Regions from separate parts of the Veillonella sp. S13053-19 genome, predicted to be linked through region 1. Evidence: riboswitches for the same ligand, from Rfam matches in the RefSeq annotation. Region 1 holds a riboswitch; the other holds the start of a gene.
The links. A riboswitch is a leader RNA that binds a small molecule or an ion and turns the genes downstream of it on or off. The one in region 1 is predicted to bind thiamine pyrophosphate.
Positions count from the first base shown of each region.

Region 2: it holds a riboswitch for thiamine pyrophosphate, as region 1 does, so the genes downstream of both, thiC (phosphomethylpyrimidine synthase ThiC) here and thiW (energy coupling factor transporter S component ThiW) in region 1, are expected to answer to the same signal.

Region 1 covers NZ_PPDA01000007.1:288,132-297,637, reverse strand. The annotation lists gene rbr (rubrerythrin) at 211-756, shown strand; gene thiM (hydroxyethylthiazole kinase) at 947-2,464, opposite strand; gene thiD (bifunctional hydroxymethylpyrimidine kinase/phosphomethylpyrimidine kinase) at 2,469-3,311, opposite strand; gene thiW (energy coupling factor transporter S component ThiW) at 3,311-3,790, opposite strand; TPP riboswitch at 3,853-3,947, opposite strand; TPP riboswitch at 4,030-4,135, shown strand; gene cytX (putative hydroxymethylpyrimidine transporter CytX) at 4,188-5,384, shown strand; gene VEHSUH06_RS03185 (IS256-like element ISVat2 family transposase) at 5,499-6,620, opposite strand; gene VEHSUH06_RS03180 (ATP-binding cassette domain-containing protein) at 6,907-7,536, opposite strand; gene modB (molybdate ABC transporter permease subunit) at 7,545-8,213, opposite strand; gene modA (molybdate ABC transporter substrate-binding protein) at 8,333-9,121, opposite strand; gene VEHSUH06_RS03165 (AEC family transporter) at 9,499-9,506, shown strand, end outside.
Region 2 covers NZ_PPDA01000017.1:11,597-21,102, reverse strand. The annotation lists partial or broken gene VEHSUH06_RS10660 (IS256 family transposase) at 1-196, shown strand, start outside; gene VEHSUH06_RS10655 (succinylarginine dihydrolase) at 643-1,011, shown strand; gene VEHSUH06_RS10650 (zinc ribbon domain-containing protein YjdM) at 1,121-1,465, shown strand; gene VEHSUH06_RS10645 (hypothetical protein) at 1,568-1,963, shown strand; gene VEHSUH06_RS10640 (phosphatidylglycerophosphatase A) at 1,974-2,492, shown strand; gene VEHSUH06_RS10635 (cysteine hydrolase family protein) at 2,587-3,126, shown strand; TPP riboswitch at 3,216-3,322, shown strand; gene thiC (phosphomethylpyrimidine synthase ThiC) at 3,402-4,706, shown strand; gene VEHSUH06_RS10625 (superoxide dismutase) at 4,973-5,602, shown strand; gene VEHSUH06_RS10615 (DUF438 domain-containing protein) at 6,030-7,658, shown strand; gene VEHSUH06_RS10610 (MalY/PatB family protein) at 7,859-9,058, opposite strand.

The sequences.
Region 1 (9,506 bases):
AAGTGCCGAAAAACACAAATAAGTAAGTACTATTTTAAGAGTTAGACAAGTGTCTATTTGATCTAAGAATAAGTTTTCTTACCAAGGCGAAGTCGCCCACGAAAATTGTAGAATAAGTATTCTATTATTTGAATTCACAACCAAGTGGTTATGAATATATAAGTTAAGTAACAAATTTGAAAATTATCGTAAGTACAAAGGAGTATTAAAATGGCTGAATTAAAAGGTACAAACACTGAAAAAAATCTTCAAGCAGCATTCGCTGGCGAATCCCAAGCATTCCAAAAATATACTTTCTACGCAGCAGCAGCTCGTAAAGCTGGCATGAACGAAATCGCTGATTATTTCGAAGAAACAGCTCACAACGAATCCGCTCATGCTAAATTGTGGTTCAAAGCTCTTCATGGTGGCGACGTATCTTCCGATATCGAAGCTAACCTTCGTGATGCAGCAGCTGGTGAAAACTACGAACATACTACAATGTACAAAGATTTCGCTGACGAAGCTGAAAAAGAAGGCTTTGCAAAAATCGCTTACCAAATGCGCGAAGTTGGTAAAATCGAAGCTCGTCATGAAGCTCGTTACCTTGCATTAGCAGCTCAAGTATCTGGTAACAAAGTATTCCACAACGACCAACCAGTAGCTTGGATCTGCGCTAACTGTGGCTATGTACACGTTGGTGAAGAAGCTCCTAAAGTTTGCCCAGTATGTGCTCACCCACAAGCTTTCTTCCACCGTTTCGTTGAATCCATCTAATCTGTAAGTACTACACTAACTAAACTAACAACCTGTAAGTACAGATTTTAATGAAACTATACATGTAAGTACACTTAATCTTACAGTAAGTACTGACAACTTCCTTAATAAAAAGACGATGACTCAAGTCATCGTCTTTTTTGTGTTCTATTTACTATTAAAGAGTATATTCTATTATCTAATATACTAACTACTTAATACCATCAACTAAACATTTAAATTGTTGCACCGCTTCATAAGGACTATCTGCATGAGCAATAGCAGAAATTACAGCTACACCAGAGGCCCCTGCTTGTAGTATAGGTTTCGCATTATCTAAAGTGATGCCACCAATTCCTACACATGGTAATGTTAGCCCTTCTGCTTGAAGCTCAGTAATTCGATTTGGTCCACACGGCTCTTGTGCATCAGGTTTACTACTTGTAGCGTACATAGGTCCTACACCTACACAATCAGCGTAGATTACATCGGTCTTATGGAGTTCCTCCACAGAGTGAATAGAAATACCAACCACCTTATGGCCCACAAGATTACGCACCTCTTCTAGACGCATATCTTCTTGACCTACATGTACACCATCAGCATTAACGGCCATCGCTAAGTCTACATCATCGTTAATAACATACAGCACATTGTACTTAGCACAGATTTGTTTTAACTGTTGGGCTAACTCTAGTTTCTGTTGCCCCACTAAGGTACCTGCGCCCTTTTCTCTAAATTGGAAACAAGTCACACCGCCTCGACAAGCATCCTCTACGACAGATAGCAAGCGATTTTCATTAAGGCCTACATCTTGAGTGCCACCAATGAAATATACTTGTAACTGATCAGGTGCCACCACAGGCCGTATACGATTTTCAGACATAAGCACTGCATCATCGACGGTATATAAACTATCCATAAAGGCTACACTAAAACTACCAGGTTGTACGCCACTTACCTGCACTGCACTTTCACCGGCCAAACCATAGTAAGCCAATGCATAGGCAAGAAACTCACCAATAGATAGTCTGTTTTTACATGGATAATAAGCACTGAAGAAAGCCGCCAATACAGCCCCTAATAGACAGCCCGTGCCCGTTACAGCCGTCATAATAGGGTGTCCGTGTGGAACGGCAAATACCCGAGTTCCATCAGAAACATAATCCTCTTCGCCAGTAGCTACAACAGGGCAGTTGATAAGGCGGGCTAGACGATATGCGATAACAGCACTATCCTCGATCTGTCCTCCATCTACACCTTTACCGGTAGTGGATGTATCTGCCTGATTATTAGGACTTAAAGCATCGTATATAGCTTTAATTTCACTTTGATTACCTCGCACTAATGAGATCTCACCAGTCTTAATCAAGTCTAACACTACAGATAAACGATAAGCCCCCGCATGACAACCCACTGGATCTAAAACGATAGGAACCTCATATTTCTTTGCCAGTGCTATGGCCTCTTTATAGTAACTAACTTTGTCTGGTGTAAGAGTACCAATATTGATGAGTAGCGCCGATGCATGGATGATGAGGTCTTTCAAATCTTCACTACACTCACTCATCACCGGTGATGCGCCAATGGCGAGTAAACCATTTGCCGTAAAGGTCCTCACCACATCATTGGTAATACAAATAACGAGAGGGTTTCTCTGGCGCAAGATTTCTAATATATTGAGTTTAGGCCAAATTTGACCATTCATATATGGATTTTCATAGGTCATATCACTATCTCCTCTCGTCATTTTTCAAGAGCTCATCCATCGTTTCAGGTCCATTAGATAACAGGCCATAAGCCATATGATTAACGGGACCACATCCATTTCCCAGCCCAGGATTATGTTTAATAGCAAGTGCAATATAGTCCTTGGCAATACCAATGGCATCCATTACATCACGCCCTTTAGCGAGCTCCGCCGTTATCACTGCGGAGAAGGTACAGCCTGTACCATGAGTATGCACCGTATCATATTTTGGGCTTGTCCAAGTACGGACACTACCATCTTTAGTGAAAGCATAATCCGTTGCATCTTCGCCGATGTGACCGCCTTTAATGATAACTACTTGAGGTCCTAAGTCCTGTAAGATACGATTCGCAGCCGTTGTTATGTCACTTTCACAATCAATAGACATGTCCGCTAAGACCTCAGCCTCACTACGGTTTGGTGTAATCACTGTAGCCGTCGGAATGAGTTTGGATTTTAAGAAATTTACTGCCTCATCTGATACGAGTCGGTCACCGCTAGTGGCAATCATAACGGGATCCATTACATAAGGAATTGGTTTACTCACATAAGGATAGATAAGATCCATCATCTCCGGCAAGGCAATCATGCCCGTCTTAACGGCTTGAGGTTCAATGTCAGAATACACATCGTGTAATTGTCGGTCAATACTCTCTAGCGACAGATGTTCTACATGATGTACGCCCGTCGTATTTTGGGCTACCACAGAGGTAACAACAGCCATGCCGTATACGTGACGACTTTGGAAGGATTTTAAATCGGCCATAATACCAGCACCACCGCTAGGATCAGTACCAGCAATTGTCAATGCAGTATGTAGTTTCATTATGCCTCCTTATGTAATAGATGACGACGAGATAAGATTTGTAATACTATGAAACCAATAAAGGCACCTGCTACAGAGCTCATGGCGAAGGATGTAATCAAAGTCAACAATGCCAAAGGTTTACCTAACAAGAAATTGGCTATAGGATAACTCACGAGAGCACCGATAAGGCCAGTACCAATGATTTCGCCTAGAGCCGCCGCCCATAGAGCGTTATATTTCTTATATAAATAAGCCGATAACCAAGCGCCAATCATGCTGCCAGGAAAGGCTAAAGGAGAACCTAGTGCCAATACATTGCGTAAACAAGATGTACTAAAGGCAGCACCTACGGAAAATCTTGCCCCCACCACAACGGCTAAAATAACATTAATCATATGTTGAAACGGAAAAATACGAGCCGGCCCAACAGGAATTGATGTAGTAGATAACACTACGCCTAAGGCCACACATATGCTAGCAATAATCAGTTTTTTCATAATACCTCCAAACATATAAAACAAGACCACTCCAAATGGAATGGTCTCGTAATAGTTTAGTATTATGTTGCACTCCACTTCCCTACGCCGGTATTATCTGGATCAGGTCTAGGGTTTTGAATGGTCAATCTCAGCAAAAGCACCCCTAGTGGCAATATATTTTTATACTCTAGTTATAACATCATTATACAATCTATGCAACAAAAAGAATTGACGGTTTCCTATTATCCGCATATAATGAAGCCATAACGGGGTGCTCACAAGAGTGGGCTGAGAGTAAGCTATCGCTTTAACCCATAACCTGATTTGGATAATGCCAACGTAGGGAACATAGAGGATTAAAAGCCGAGTTCCTATGAACTCGGCTTTTTCTATGACTTCCTGGCAAGGAGGACGTATGAAAAATACATATATTACACAACCACAGTTCGCCATGATATGGTTTGGTGCCGCTCTATCTATAGCGGAAATTATGACAGGAACTTATCTGGCCCCCTTAGGGCTCACTCAAGGTCTATATGCTATCATACTGGGGCATATCATCGGCGGTATATTGCTCTTTGGAGCAGGACTCATTGGTGGACGTTTACGGCAAGGCAGTATGAATACAACCGCCTTCAGCTTTGGACCACTAGGAGCTAAAGGCTTTGCCTTTTTAAATATGCTTCAACTTATCGGTTGGACTAGCATCATGATCTACGATGCCATGCTAGCCTTACAAGAGCTAGCACCTCTATCCCCTATAATTTGGACGATAGCTATCGGATCACTTGTCATCTTATGGCTTTTCATCGGCCTCCACAATACGGGCTATATTCAAGCCATCGTATCTGTTCTATTGCTAGGGCTCACCCTCTACATGGGCGCGCACATGATATCGCAGTGGCCTAGTGAAGGTATCCTTCTAACTAGCGGAAACATGAGTTTCATCGCTGCTCTTGAGTTATCTATTGCCATGCCACTATCTTGGCTACCTCTCATCAGTGATTATACCCGTGAAAGTAAAAAACCTTTCTCCGCATCACTTACAAGTGCTACAGTCTACACTGTAACAAGTATCGTTATGTACACCTTAGGTCTTAGTGCCGCTATCTTTGGCGGTGGTGATTCCATCATTACTATCATGATGAATGCAGGACTTGGCCTTGCTGGACTCATCGTTATCATCTTCTCTACCGTTACTACAACCTTTATGGACGCTTACTCTGCAGGCGTATCTAGTACGACTATCTATAACGGTGCATCTAGTAAAGGTATCGCTGTCATCGTTACTATTGTGGGCACTATTGCAGCTATTCTATATCCAATGGATGATATTACAGACTTCCTATACCTCATCGGCTCTGTATTTGCACCGATGATTGCCATCTTATTGGCAGACTACTTTATCAATCGCCAACAAGTACAAACATTATCCGCTTATCTCGTACGAGGTCTTATTTGGGCCGTATCCGTTGGTTTATACCACTATATGTTACATAGTGAAAGTACAATAGGTGCTACATTACCAGCCTTTACAATGGCATTTGTCGTTACAGCTATCGTTGGATTTATAAGTAAAACAGCGCATACATCTGCTGAAATCAAGCAATAACAAAAATGAAAGTATATACACTGCTATCATTAGTAGTAACTAATTAAGAAAAACACCTTCACAATCCGCGCCAGTAGGATTATGAAGGGTTATAGGACAAAACGTGTTGGTACTTTAATCCCAATCATTGAAAGATAATTTGTCATAGTTATGCAAATCACCCCAAGAAATGGCATCCCCCCAAGTTGGAATTATGCCTTGAAGTTGGGCTCTTTCATTCATAGATCTATATATTTTAGAAATACTCGCATCAGTTGGCATTACCTTAAGTATTTCTTTTGCAGGAAGCGGTCTTGGTGAGTGTAAATAACACCACCAAAAGACCGCTTTTATGCGTTTTTCTACAGACATCCCTCGATGGTACCGCAATAAACGTCTGAGTTGTGCGTTTACCCCACCTTCAATAGGGTTATTAGTCCTCGGACATTCTTTATCTAACACCAATGTTTCATCTAAATATCGAAACATTGTCTCTGTATTAATTAACACCACTAGAGAGTTATAGGCTTTTAATAAGCGTTCATGCGTAGCTCTTAAATTATCATTACTATCACGTGTCATTTCACTTAGAAACTCTTTAAAAGTCACTCTCCAATTAAATAATCGTTGAATCCATATTTGTGCATCTTCCTGTGTTTTTACACTATATAAATCGCTTGCTAAATCTTTTAACATAATGCCTGCTAACGTCTTAGGTCGTCTAGTAGTGTAGCGATGCACTTGCCATACGGCATGAACAATACAACGTTGAAGCTTGGCGGTACGCCAAACTTTTTTTAATGCTTTTCTAAGACCAGGTCCACCATCAGAAACGACCACAATGGGTGTCGCTATTCGCTGCATAAGAGCTTGCCATGAGCGAGACTGTTCTGACCTACATAAATACCACCCTAATACATATTCACCATCATAACAGATCAAAATACAAGCTTTTTTAGCTAAGTAAATACCATCAACGAATACCACATCTCTCGAGGTTTCAATTTTGGGCGGCATAGGCCATATTTGCCAGAAATCAGCTATCTGTCTACGAAATGTACGGCCCTGCCCAGGCATGTCCTGTTGTGTTTCTTTACTAAATAACCAATTTAGAAATCGATGAAAACATTTAGTAGTATTATCAATAGTTTGTGTAAAGGTGATGTTACACTGCTTACAATGCCATCGTTGTGATCCAGCTTTAGTTTTCCCATATTTTTGACAAGAAAATCCACAATTTATACATCTTACCAGCATGATTATTCCCTCCACTTAGAACACGATTTTCTAAGAAGATATAACCTTATTGAAGCCAGTAAAATCAAGGGGTTTGGGACTTTTTACCAACACATTTTGTCCACCCTCTAAGTTTATCAAAAGAACTTAAAATGGCGATGGAAGCAGTAATTTACTGGCTCCATCCCCTATAAAACCAACACGTTTTGTCCTATAACCCATTATGAAGGTGTTTTTATGTATCTGTCCTTTAAATTTCAAAGTATATTACCATTACATCAAAATTATATATTCTTAAGCTTTACCCTTATTTAGGAATGGTAATGATTCCGTTTTCGCAGGTCCAGTGTCTATCGCTCACGCTTTCTGCTTCACTTTCATCATGGGTAACCCATACGCAAGGTACATCCCATTCACGGATGATAGATACGAGATCCTCACGAACTTGTTTTCTCAAATTCCAGTCTAGTGCAGATAAAGGCTCATCGAGGAGCAACACAGTCGGTTTAGAGTAAAGAGCACGACCAAGTGCAACCCGTTGTTGCTCACCACCAGATAATCTACCCGCCTTAGTATGGCGGTATTTTTCTAAACCTAACCGTTGTAACAACGTATTACACATGTCAGGTGTACCTCGTTTGCTATAGGTAATATTACGTTCTACCGATAAATGGGGAAACACAATATTGCCTTGAGGCATATAGCCTACTTGGCGCTCTTGAGCGGGCACCCAAAGCTTTTTATCTCGATCAACCCATGTCGTTTCATCACATTGAATACTGCCAGTTGTGGGTTTTACGAGGCCCGCGATGCATTTGATAAACGTACTTTTACCACTACCGGACTGCCCAGTCAGCACAGTAATGCCAGACGGCAGAGCACCATCTGCTTTCACAGTCACAGAAGGTCTAGCTACAGTAAAAGAAAATGTAATCATAGAACCTCCTAATTATTATCTGTATGGCGGAACAAGGAACCTTTTGTAATAAGGTGAATCCCGCTCAGTAACGCCAATGTAAGAACACAAATATAAATAACGAGCTCAAAGGCATCCATATACTGCCCTGCTTCTACATAAGAGTAGATAGCTAATGGCATAGTACGTGTTACCTTTGGAATATTACCAGCAATCAAGATGGTAGCACCAAATTCGCCCATGGCACGGCAGAACGCTAAAATACTACCTGTTAAAATACCTTTCCATGCGAGCGGTACAGATATGGTAAAGAAAATGCGTAGCTCTGAAGCACCTAATGTTCGAGCTACATCCTCCATATTATGATCTACGGACTGCAATGCAGAACGTACCGTTTGATAAAACAGTGGAAATGCAATAACAGAAGAGGCTATGACAGCACCAGAAGCGGCAAAAACGACGCTCATGCCATGAGCTTCAAGCCAAGCCCCAAAGGCATAGCCCGGTGTAAATACCATAAGCAGCGCAAAACCAACGACTACAGGAGGCAGTACTAGAGGCAATGTAATAAGAGCATCAATAATAGCAATGCCGCCCCATTTACAGCGATTCATCCAATAGCAAGCGGCTAAGCCACTTAGGATAACAATAACGAGAGCAATGCTCGCCACCCACAGCGATAGCCAGAATGGACTCATACTATACCCCCTTTCTATTTAATAATGCTGAAATCGTATATTTCTAGCTAGGACTAACAATAATAATATATATATTGTATCATAAGAAAACGCTAGCCATGAGAGCTAGCGTTTTACCCTTATTTAGAAGTGGAGAAACCGTATTTCTCTAATACTTTTTTGCCCTCTGGGCTCATTACGTACTGGTAAAAGTCTTTTGCCAATGCATTGTCATATTTTTTAATGATACCAATTGGATAGATAACTGGATCATGAGAGTCTGTAGGTGTTACTGCGGAAATTTGAACGGCATCACCAGCTGCAATAGCATCCGTTTTGTAAATGAAGCCAGCATCACCAGCGCCTTGGCTAATAGATGCGGTTACAGCTTTTACATCTTTTGCATATACTACATTAGGCTCTACTTGTTCCCAAACGCCTAATTTTGTTAATACTTGTTTACCATAGTTACCAGCTGGCACTGTTTCAGGGTTGCCCAATACGATGCGTTTCACAGTAGCAATTTGACTTAACTCAACTTTAGGTTGACCTTTTGGAACTACAAGAACGAGTTCATTTGTAACGAATGGTTTTACATCACTTACAAGGTCTTTTTCTTGTAATATTTTCATATTTTTTTCGTCAGCAGAGATGAATAGGCTAGCTGGTGCACCTTGTTCAATTTGTTGACGCAATGTGCCAGAACCAGCAAAGTTAATAGCAATTTGATCATCTGCTAAATTATGGCTTTTTTTGTAAGCATCAGCCAGTTCTGTAAGAGCCCCTTTAAGACTGGCAGCAGCTTGTACTGTAATCTTTTCAGATGTACTTGGTTTACCTGTTTCTGCCGGTTTGCTTGCATCGTTACCACAGCCTACTAGAAAAGCAAGCATGAAAACGCTCATTAATACTAATAGAATTCGTTTCATAATTCCTCCTGTGCATCCCTCTGGCCTCCACACTGTGAAAGCTATGGTCAAACCTAGAGACACATCGACTAACAAGAAACTAAATATACAACATATTCACATTATACTATAAATACATAGTTTAGGTCGTATGCAAAACTCACATTCTGCATAGATATTTCTGATGATTATGATTAGTAATCATAATAGATAAATTTTTAAACCTCAAACAATACATACTATGGTATGATAATACTATAGAGGATAAGAAAGCTCTGAGCATATTTTAAAATGTATCCTCTAATCATTCATATAATACTGACTGTATATTTACTCTATACGGTTATATAATAAGTTAAAACTATGCCCTATTTTAATAAGAAACTCTAGGTGAGATAATGAATTT
Region 2 (9,506 bases), on a different contig from region 1:
TTATTTACACTCACCAAGACCGCTTCCTGCAAAAGAAATACTTAAGGTAATGCCAACTGATGCGAGTATTTCTAAAATATATAGATCTATGAATGAAAGAGCCCAACTTCAAGGCATAATTCCAACTTGGGGGGATGCCATTTCTTGGGGTGATTTGCATAACTATGACAAATTATCTTTCAATGATTGGGATTAAAGTACCAACACGTTTTGTCCTATAACCCATATTTTTTGTTGAGTGAAACATTAGTTCGATATATAATATAATTAAGATAGTCGACGAGGTTGGGTCGCCCTTTTCTTTGAAGGGGGTGAAGCCTATGAGTGCCTATGAAATCATTATGATTATCCTTGGGATTTTAACTGTTGTTATTTCCTTTGGAGCATTGATAGTGCTGATTTGTCGTAATAACGACAAATAGCCCTTCGTTACCAACTGGTAGCTGAAAACGAAAGGCCATTTCTACATGTTTTATAATGTTTTGGGATGAGCCTAACGGAAGCACTCGTTGGCTATCTCTTTATTACATTATAAAGGGGTTGACATATATAGTCAATTCGAACTAGAGATGTAAATTGATAGTCTCTAGAATATATCTTAATAGAAATTATTGTGTTGTGTGTTATGATTGGTGAAAGTTTATGCTTAGAGTTATATGTTTGTTTTTATTGTTAGTTGTTTTAAGTCCTTTACCTGCTTTGGCAGATGATATGGAACTAGATAGCAATGATCTTTCTTTATTTGTGGGGAAAATAGAAGAACAGAAATTCATTCCAATTGAGATAATGAAAAAGATGGGTTTTAGATCGTATAGGGTTCCATTGACTATTACTACAGATGCTCAAGGAAATGTTATTTCTGTTGAATTAACGCCTAATCAGGACCTATCTGATGACACGGTTTATTTGGAATTAGTTCAGGTTGCTAAAAATATAGTATGGAATGTAGGTAATATTGGTGTCGAGAAAGCGACAACTGTATCGGTATTTTTTGAATTCGGTTTACAATAGTGTTGTGAATAATTAAATGAATCATCGAGGCCCCATCTATAAGGCTTTCATAGTCATAGGTATTATATGGTATAATACTTTCATTATGTAGTGAAAAAAGGAGATCTAAATGGCAAATTTACCTAACTGCCCTAAGTGCGGCGATGAGTACACATACGAAGATGGTCATATGTTTATCTGCCCTATGTGTGGCAATGAATGGACAGCGGCTGACGCGCAAGCTGCAGCTGAAGCAGGTATCATTCGCGATGCTAACGGCAACGAGCTAGCTGATGGCGATACAGTTGTTGTAGTAAAAGACCTCAAAGTAAAAGGTGCGGGCATCTTGAAACAAGGTACGCGCGTAAAAAATATTCGCCTCATCACTGATGCGAGCGATGGCCATGATATCGATTGCAAAATCGATGGTTTCGGTGCGATGGCATTGAAATCCGAAATGGTTAAGAAAATCTAACTATAAATAAATCCCTACTGATTATGCATCGGTAGGGATTTTTTCGTGGTATAATCAACGTATACTGCGTGTAGCGTGAGAGTATTTAGTCGAGAGGAAACTATGTTAAAACGTGTTGTGTTACTAGCCTTATTGGCTTCTACGATGGGAACTGTTGGTTCTTTGGCGGCTGATTTAAAGCCTACAGATAAGCGTACCTATGAATTGCAGCAACAAATCTCTTATAATGTCATCATTCCTAGTGAGGCTTTCAAAACGAGTGCTGACGGTACCTTGATTGTTCCAGTAGAGATTAAGACCGATGATAAGGGGAATATTGTGGCTGTTGAAGCGGGGCCTAATAATTGGAAATTAGATCGAGAGGCTTACCCCATCTTTGAAGAGGCTGCCAAAGAGGCGGCTTGGAATACAAAGCATGTCGATACAGAGGAAGAATTGGTGATAACCATTCCAGTTAGTATTGTTATGTTATCCGGAGATAAGCCTAAGAAAAAATAAAGGAGCACTTATGGAATCTACAAAAGATTTAGAGAAATATACTTACGACCTACTGGCGGAGCGTGGTGTTACGCTAGAGGATATTGCAGAGCTCGTTTTATATGTTCAAAAACCGTATATGCCGAATTTAAAGATTGAAGAGTGCCGTGAACATGTGGCATCCGTGCTTTCAAAACGAGAGGTACACAATGCGATAATTACGGGCATTGAGCTCGACAAGTTAACGGAACAAAATAAACTGTCTCAGCCTTTGCAACGCATCGTGGCTAATGATGAAAGCCTCTATGGCATCGATGAAATTCTAGCCTTTTCCATCGTTAATCTGTATGGTTCTATTGGCTTTACGAACTATGGCTATTTAGATAAGGTAAAGCCGGGTATTATCAAAAAACTAGATAGTGAAGAGGGCGGTCACTGTAATACATTCCTCGATGATCTTGTAGGTGCCGTGGCGGCCGCTGCAGCGGGGAAACTTGCGCATAATAAACCCGATCGAGTGCGCCATGCATTGGCCGAGGAAAAAGAATAAATGACTGCTATTGATGTTATTAAGAATTAAGAGTATAACTAGTAGTGTAGTGAATAATTAATGTGTTCTTTGTAGACTATATACAGGAGGAACTATGCAAAAGGTTCTAGTTGTTATCGATATGCAAAATGATTTTGTAGATGGTGCCCTTGGTTCGACGCAAGCACAGATGATTGTAGATAATGTGCGCAAAAAAATTGAAAGCTTTGACGGGCCTATTATTTTCACCCGCGACACACATGGTATAGATTATCTTGAGCGCCAAGAGGGGAAAATGTTACCAGTGCCGCACTGCGTGAAAAATACAGAGGGCTGGCATATTGTGAAAGGTTTAATCGAAGCTGCAGAAGGGCGTCCTATCATGAGCCCTGTATCCTTTGTAGATAAGCCAAACTTTGCATCCTTTGAGCTCGTAACGCGCTTAGAAGGTATGAATGTGGTAAATCCTATCGAGTCCATTACTCTCGTTGGTCTCTGCACAGATATTTGCGTTGTTTCCAATGCGATTATGCTGAAAGCAGGTTTGCCAGAGGTTCCTATTCACGTTGATTCTAGCTGCTGTGCAGGCGTCACCGAAGAGTCTCACCAAGCGGCGTTAACAACGATGAAAATGTGTCAGTGCATCATTGACTAAAGCTGTATACTACATGCAATATTGAATGATTAGCAAAGACTATATTGAACTATTTTTTTAATAGTGATATGCTGAAGATAATTACATAGTAGAGTATGCAAGGGAGTCTATATAATAGGCTGAGAAAGGGCTGTTAGCACCTGACCTTTGACCTGATCGGGATCATGCCCGCGTAGGAAGCACGCAAAGACCATAAAAGGGTATCGATCAATTTTCGATACCCTTTTTCTTGTATACAAAGCTACATGGTTTTATTCAATAGGAGGATATGTAATATGTTTTACACTCAATTGGAAGCTGCTAAGAAAGGCTTTGTAACGGATGCGATGAAAATCGTAGCGGAAAAGGAACAGGTTCCTGTGGAACGCATACAAGAACTCGTGTCTCTTGGGCAAGTAGTGATTCCTTGCAACAAGAATCATACGTGCATTGATCCGGAGGGGATAGGAAAGTCGTTGCGCACTAAAATCAATGTAAATCTAGGCACTTCACGGGATGTGACGGACTATGATAGCGAATTAGAAAAGGTTAATTGGGCCATTCAATTAGGGGCTGAATCGATTATGGATTTATCTACTCACGGGGACACCCGTATTTTTAGACGCAAGTTGACTAGCGAGTGCAAGGCTATGATTGGCACAGTCCCTGTATATGACAGTGTGATTCACCATAAAAGAGACTTAGCAGAGCTGACAGCGCAGGACTTTTTAGATACTATTCGATTGCACGCGGAGGATGGGGTAGACTTTGTGACCTTGCACTGTGGTATTACCCGTCAAACGATTGAACAAATTAGAAAGCATAAACGTAGATTGAATATTGTAAGCCGTGGTGGTAGTCTCATCTTTGCGTGGATGAGTATGACCGGCAAGGAAAATCCGTTCTACGAATATTTTGACGATATCTTGGACATTTGCCGAGAATACGATGTGACAATCTCTTTAGGTGATGCATGTCGTCCAGGTTGTTTGGCCGATGCTACGGATGTATGTCAAATTGAAGAATTGGTGCGATTGGGAGAGCTTACAAAACGAGCTCGTGAAAAAGGGGTTCAAGTCATTATTGAAGGGCCGGGCCATGTGCCGCTCAATCAAATTCAAGCCAATATGGAAATTGAGGAAACCTTATGTGGCGGTGCTCCGTTCTATGTACTAGGGCCGTTGGTAACAGATATTGCACCTGGCTATGACCATATTACGGCCGCCATCGGTGGTGCCGTAGCGGGCATGCATGGGGCGTCCTTCCTTTGCTATGTGACGCCAGCAGAACATTTGGCGTTGCCTAATGCGGATGATGTAAAAGAGGGCATCATGGCGTTCAAAATTGCAGCTCATGCGGCAGATATAGCGCGAGGCATCCCTGGTGCGCGAGATAGAGATGATGCGATGGCTGATGCGAGACGCATTCTCGATTGGGAGGCACAATATGCTTGTGCTCTTGATCCTGAGAGGGCTTGCAGTATTCGTGAAAGCCGCGCTCCCGAAGAGGGGCACAGTGAGACTTGCAGCATGTGCGGAAAGTTCTGTGCTGTACGAAGTATGAATAAGGCATTGAACAGTGAATATATTGATATCCTGTAAATAGTATTTGTGAGAGGCTTATGGTTAGTGCTTTCAATGGTTTTTGGTACTATATGGCCCATAAGGGAATCATACGGATGGATTTGATCTATGCATTATCGGTCTTATAGGTATATTGACGATTTTCTATATAGAGTATACAATAAATAAAGAATGATAATTCATATCAATAATAAATAACCGATGCAGGTGCATCGAAACGCTTTCACCAGAACGATGCGTACTGATACATATCGTTCCATGCCCTAAATTTAAGGAGGACTACTATGAAACCTTTCGAACTCGCACCATTACCATATGCTTATGATTATCTTGAGCCTGTTATCGACGCAGAAACAATGAAATTGCACCATGACAAGCATCATCAAGCGTATGTTAATAATTTAAATGCTGCTATCGCGAAATACCCTGATCTAGCTTATGGCTGTGTAGACTGCATCCTTGGCGACATCGCTAATGTGCCAGAGGACATCCGCCAAGCAGTTATCAATAACGGTGGCGGTCATAAGAACCACACTATGTTCTGGGAAATCATGACAAAACCAGATACGTCTAAATTGCAAGGCCCTTTGAAAGAGGCTATCGACGCTGAACTTGGCGGTTATGATGCTTTTGTTGAAAGCTTCTCCACTGCGGCAGCTACACGCTTTGGTTCTGGTTGGGCTTGGCTTGTAGTAAATCAAGAAGGCAATCTTGAAGTTACATCCTCTGCGAATCAAGACAATCCTCTATTAGAAGGTAAAAAAGCCATTCTTTGCTTAGACGTTTGGGAACATGCATACTATTTGCACTACCAAAACCGTCGCCCAGACTATATTAAGGAATTCTTCCGCGTCATTAACTGGGATAAAGTTTCTGAAAACTACGAAAAAGCATTGAAACCTCATCATGATTAAGGGGTACACTTGTTAGAAACAGAAACAGAAACAGAAACAGAAACAGAAACAGAAACAGGAACAGGAACAGGATTTAAATTAGGAATAGTAGAAGCAAACTAATTTATATATAACGGATAGTTGGTTAATCTCCTCATACATTGGGGCTAGATGTATCATCTATCCGTTATTTTTATGTCTAGTTGCTTAGTTGTCTTATTGAACAAGCTCCCTTATCTTGAGATATCCTTACATGTTTTTATAAAAATTTTAGGAACTGCTTTCAAAAGTATAGCCATGGATACAGATTTAATAATCGATATCGTTTATCATAGAGTCATAGGTTATGAATATAGACCTGTTACATGATATTAGAACAGCCTTATATACACATCGTATAGGCTTATAATTAGTATATGAATAGAGTTTTTGACACGAGGGGATCAAAATGGAAAAGAAATTAGATTTATCCAAATCTGTATATGATTTGGTAACAGAATATCCTGAAGTAGTAGATATTATGAAAGAATTAGGGTTCAGCGAAATCACAAATAAGGTGATGTTGAACTCTGTTGGTAAAATCATGACTATCCCGAAAGGGGCTAAGATGAAAGGCGTATCCATGGTCGATATCGTAGGCGCTTTCATGAAAGCTGGTTTTACGTTGACTGGTGAAATGCCAAACTTATCTGGCGATGACACTCAAGGTGCGAGCATGCCTCCTAGCGGCGTAGCTGCTGAAAATTCTGCATCTACTGCAGCTGCTACAGCTGTGAAGGCTGAGTCTGTAGAAGCATCTGCTAATGCTGTAGCATCTAAGACTCCGGAAAACTCCGAAAATAAAACTGACGATTCAGTTCAAGATACAGTGCAAGATAGCGAGCGCGTAGAGCAATTAAAAAGCTTCTTAAAACGTTTAGGTACAGGTGAAGAGCTTGGTGCGGTTCGTGAAGATTTTGTTAGTCAATTTGCTCATGTAGAGGCTAGTGAAATCATGAAAGCTGAGCAAGGTCTTATGCGTGAAGGTACGCCATTGGCTGAGGTTCAACAATTATGTGACCTTCACTCTGCTTTGTTCCACGGATCCACTATTCATGAACAAATGGATGCGGAACACGCTAAGGTAGAGGCTGTACTAGAAGCACAAGAAAAAAGCCAAAGCGTAGTAACTTTAGTGGAAACAGTAGGTCATCCGCTTAACCGCTTAACAGAAGAAAACAAAGCTCTCGAAGCTTTGATTGAAGCTACAAAAGTTAAAGTGGCCAGCAAAACGGCTACCGTAGATGATGTAAACGAAGTACGCCAAGTATCTATTCACTACGCTAAGAAGGGCGACCTTTTATATCCTCATTTGAAAGTAGCTTACGATATCTCTGGTCCATCCCTGGTTATGTGGACTGTTGATGGCGATATTCGCGATGGCTTTGGTCGTCTAGCTCGTGCTGAGTCTATTGATGATGCTTGGTACGAAGAGTTTGATGGTCTTCTTACACGTGCTCAAGAGATGATCTATAAAGAGCAAAATATCTTGTTCCCAATCTGTGCGGAGAACTTTAGTACTGAAGAATGGTACCAAATTTACAAAGATACTGAACAATACGAAGAGATTTTCGGCGTAGAACGCGTTGCTTGGGCAGAGGCTGAGGCTGCACTAGCTGCTAAAGCAGCACCGACAAGTGGTGATAGCAATACTATCGCTTTAATCGGTGGTAGCTTAACGCTAGAACAATTAGACGCTATGCTTAATACAATGCCGATGGAAATCACTTTCGTTGACCATGTAGATATTAACCGTTATTTCAATGATGGTGAAAAGGTATTCAAACGCCCTACAACAGCTATCGGTAGAGATGTGTTCTCTTGCCATCCTCCAAAGGTAGAGCCAATTGTACGTGGTATCATCGAGTCCTTCCGCAATGGTGAACGTGATAACGTGGCAGTTTGGCTTGAAAAGGTAGGCCGTCCGTTCTATGTAAACTACATGGCGGTACGCGATCAAAACAATAACTACCTTGGTACATTAGAACTAGTACAAGATATGCAATTTGCTAAGGAACACTTCGCAAGAATTAAATAAAATCCTATGTAATGCCAATCGTGCATTACTGTGGAATTAGAATACAAACATATGTGAACTGCAATATCGATATGTTGTATAAACTAATAGTATAAACTAATTACAGAAAGAGGCTGCTCTAACATTGAATGATGCTAGAGCAGCCTTTTTAGCATGCACTATAGTATACGTCCTATGGATGTTCATGTTGAATTATACTATTAGTCGTTCGGAGGTACGTGTTGAAGTATACTATTTGTGGCTATTTTAATGTTTTCTAGGCTGGTGGCTAAATTGAGTCGCACAAAGGTAGCGTACCCTTCACCACCGAACCATTCACCAAAGCTAGGGGCAATACCACATTGATTTTCAAATACATTATGCATGTCTTCAGCTTTCACATAGGCGCCAAAATCAATCCACACTAAGTAGGTACCGTCCATAGGGCTGATGCGAAGTTTTGGTAGAGCCTGCAAGAGTTGGCTGCACATATACTCATAGTTTTCTTTCACTAGGGTGAGCAAATCCGTTAGCCACATTTCTGCTTCTGCATGTGTGTAGGCCGCTGTAATAGCTGCTTCGGCGATGACGTCGGAATCAGTATGGTACATAAGGCTTTTACATGCATTGTACTGGCGTCGTAGATCTTCGTTAGGGATAATGACCTCTGCATGGTGCAAACTAGCCATATTAAACGATTTTGACAGAGAAGACATGGCGATGATGTTGTTTGCGTAGGCTCCGTTAGATACGGTTAAGGCAGAGGTAAAAGGAAGAGGGCCCGCAACAAGGTCTTGATGAATTTCATCGCTAATGATGAGTACCCCGTGACGCTTACAAATGCTAAATAGCTGGTCCATCTCGTCTTCGGTCCATACATGGCCCACTGGATTGTGGGGGGTGCAGTGAATGAATACTTTGACATCATGTTTAACGATAGCCGCTTCAAAGGCTGAGTAATCAACAGAATACCGGTTATCTTCATTGCGATTCATAGGGACTGCAATAATAGGGCGCTTAGCATCGCTGGCACTCGCATCAAATGCTCCATATACGGGCGTGAGGACTGCGATGGCATCATTTGTTTTTGTGAAAGCTGCGATACACCACATAATGCCTGTAATGACGTTCGGAGCGCTGGTGAGCCAGTCTTTTGAAAGTATACAGTTATGGCGCCGCTTATACCAATCTATCACTGCTTCAAGATAGTTAGGATTTGTCATGGTGTAGCCTAAAGGATTTGCTTTCACATAGGTACAAATAGCCTCTTGTATGCACCGAGGTGGCATGAAATCCATATCTGCTACCCATAGAGGCAATAGGTCAGTGCGATTAAATTTTAAATGTTGGCCGTCCCATTTGCGGGAGTGCGACCCACGGCGATCGATATAATAAGTTGATGTAAATTCGGCTGGATTCATAGTTGGCCTCGTATAAAGAATATTTAATTCATTGAAATATTCAATTCATAGGAATATTACTTGTGGAGCTGTTCTTTTAATAGCTGTTTTTCTTCTTCAAGCCAAGATAGGAACTATTTCACTATTTATGTATCTCTTATTAGTATACATGTTAACGGGATTATGCAAAAGTTGACACTAGTTTTGGTAAATATCATTAATGACCTCTTCGATCGTACCCTTAAAGGCAAATAGTAAACGATTAAAATCGGGAACTACACATCGCTATGTAAAGAGGTGCCTGAGGGCGCCTCTTTTTCTATGCAATCCTTGCATGCATAGGGCCTATATCCGTATACACAACCTATGAGATTTGCTTGACGGTTTCGACTTTCACAATTTAGAATATACTATAGAATAGTGTGTGTCTGACCAGTGACCACACGTCTATCGAATGGTTACAAAAGAT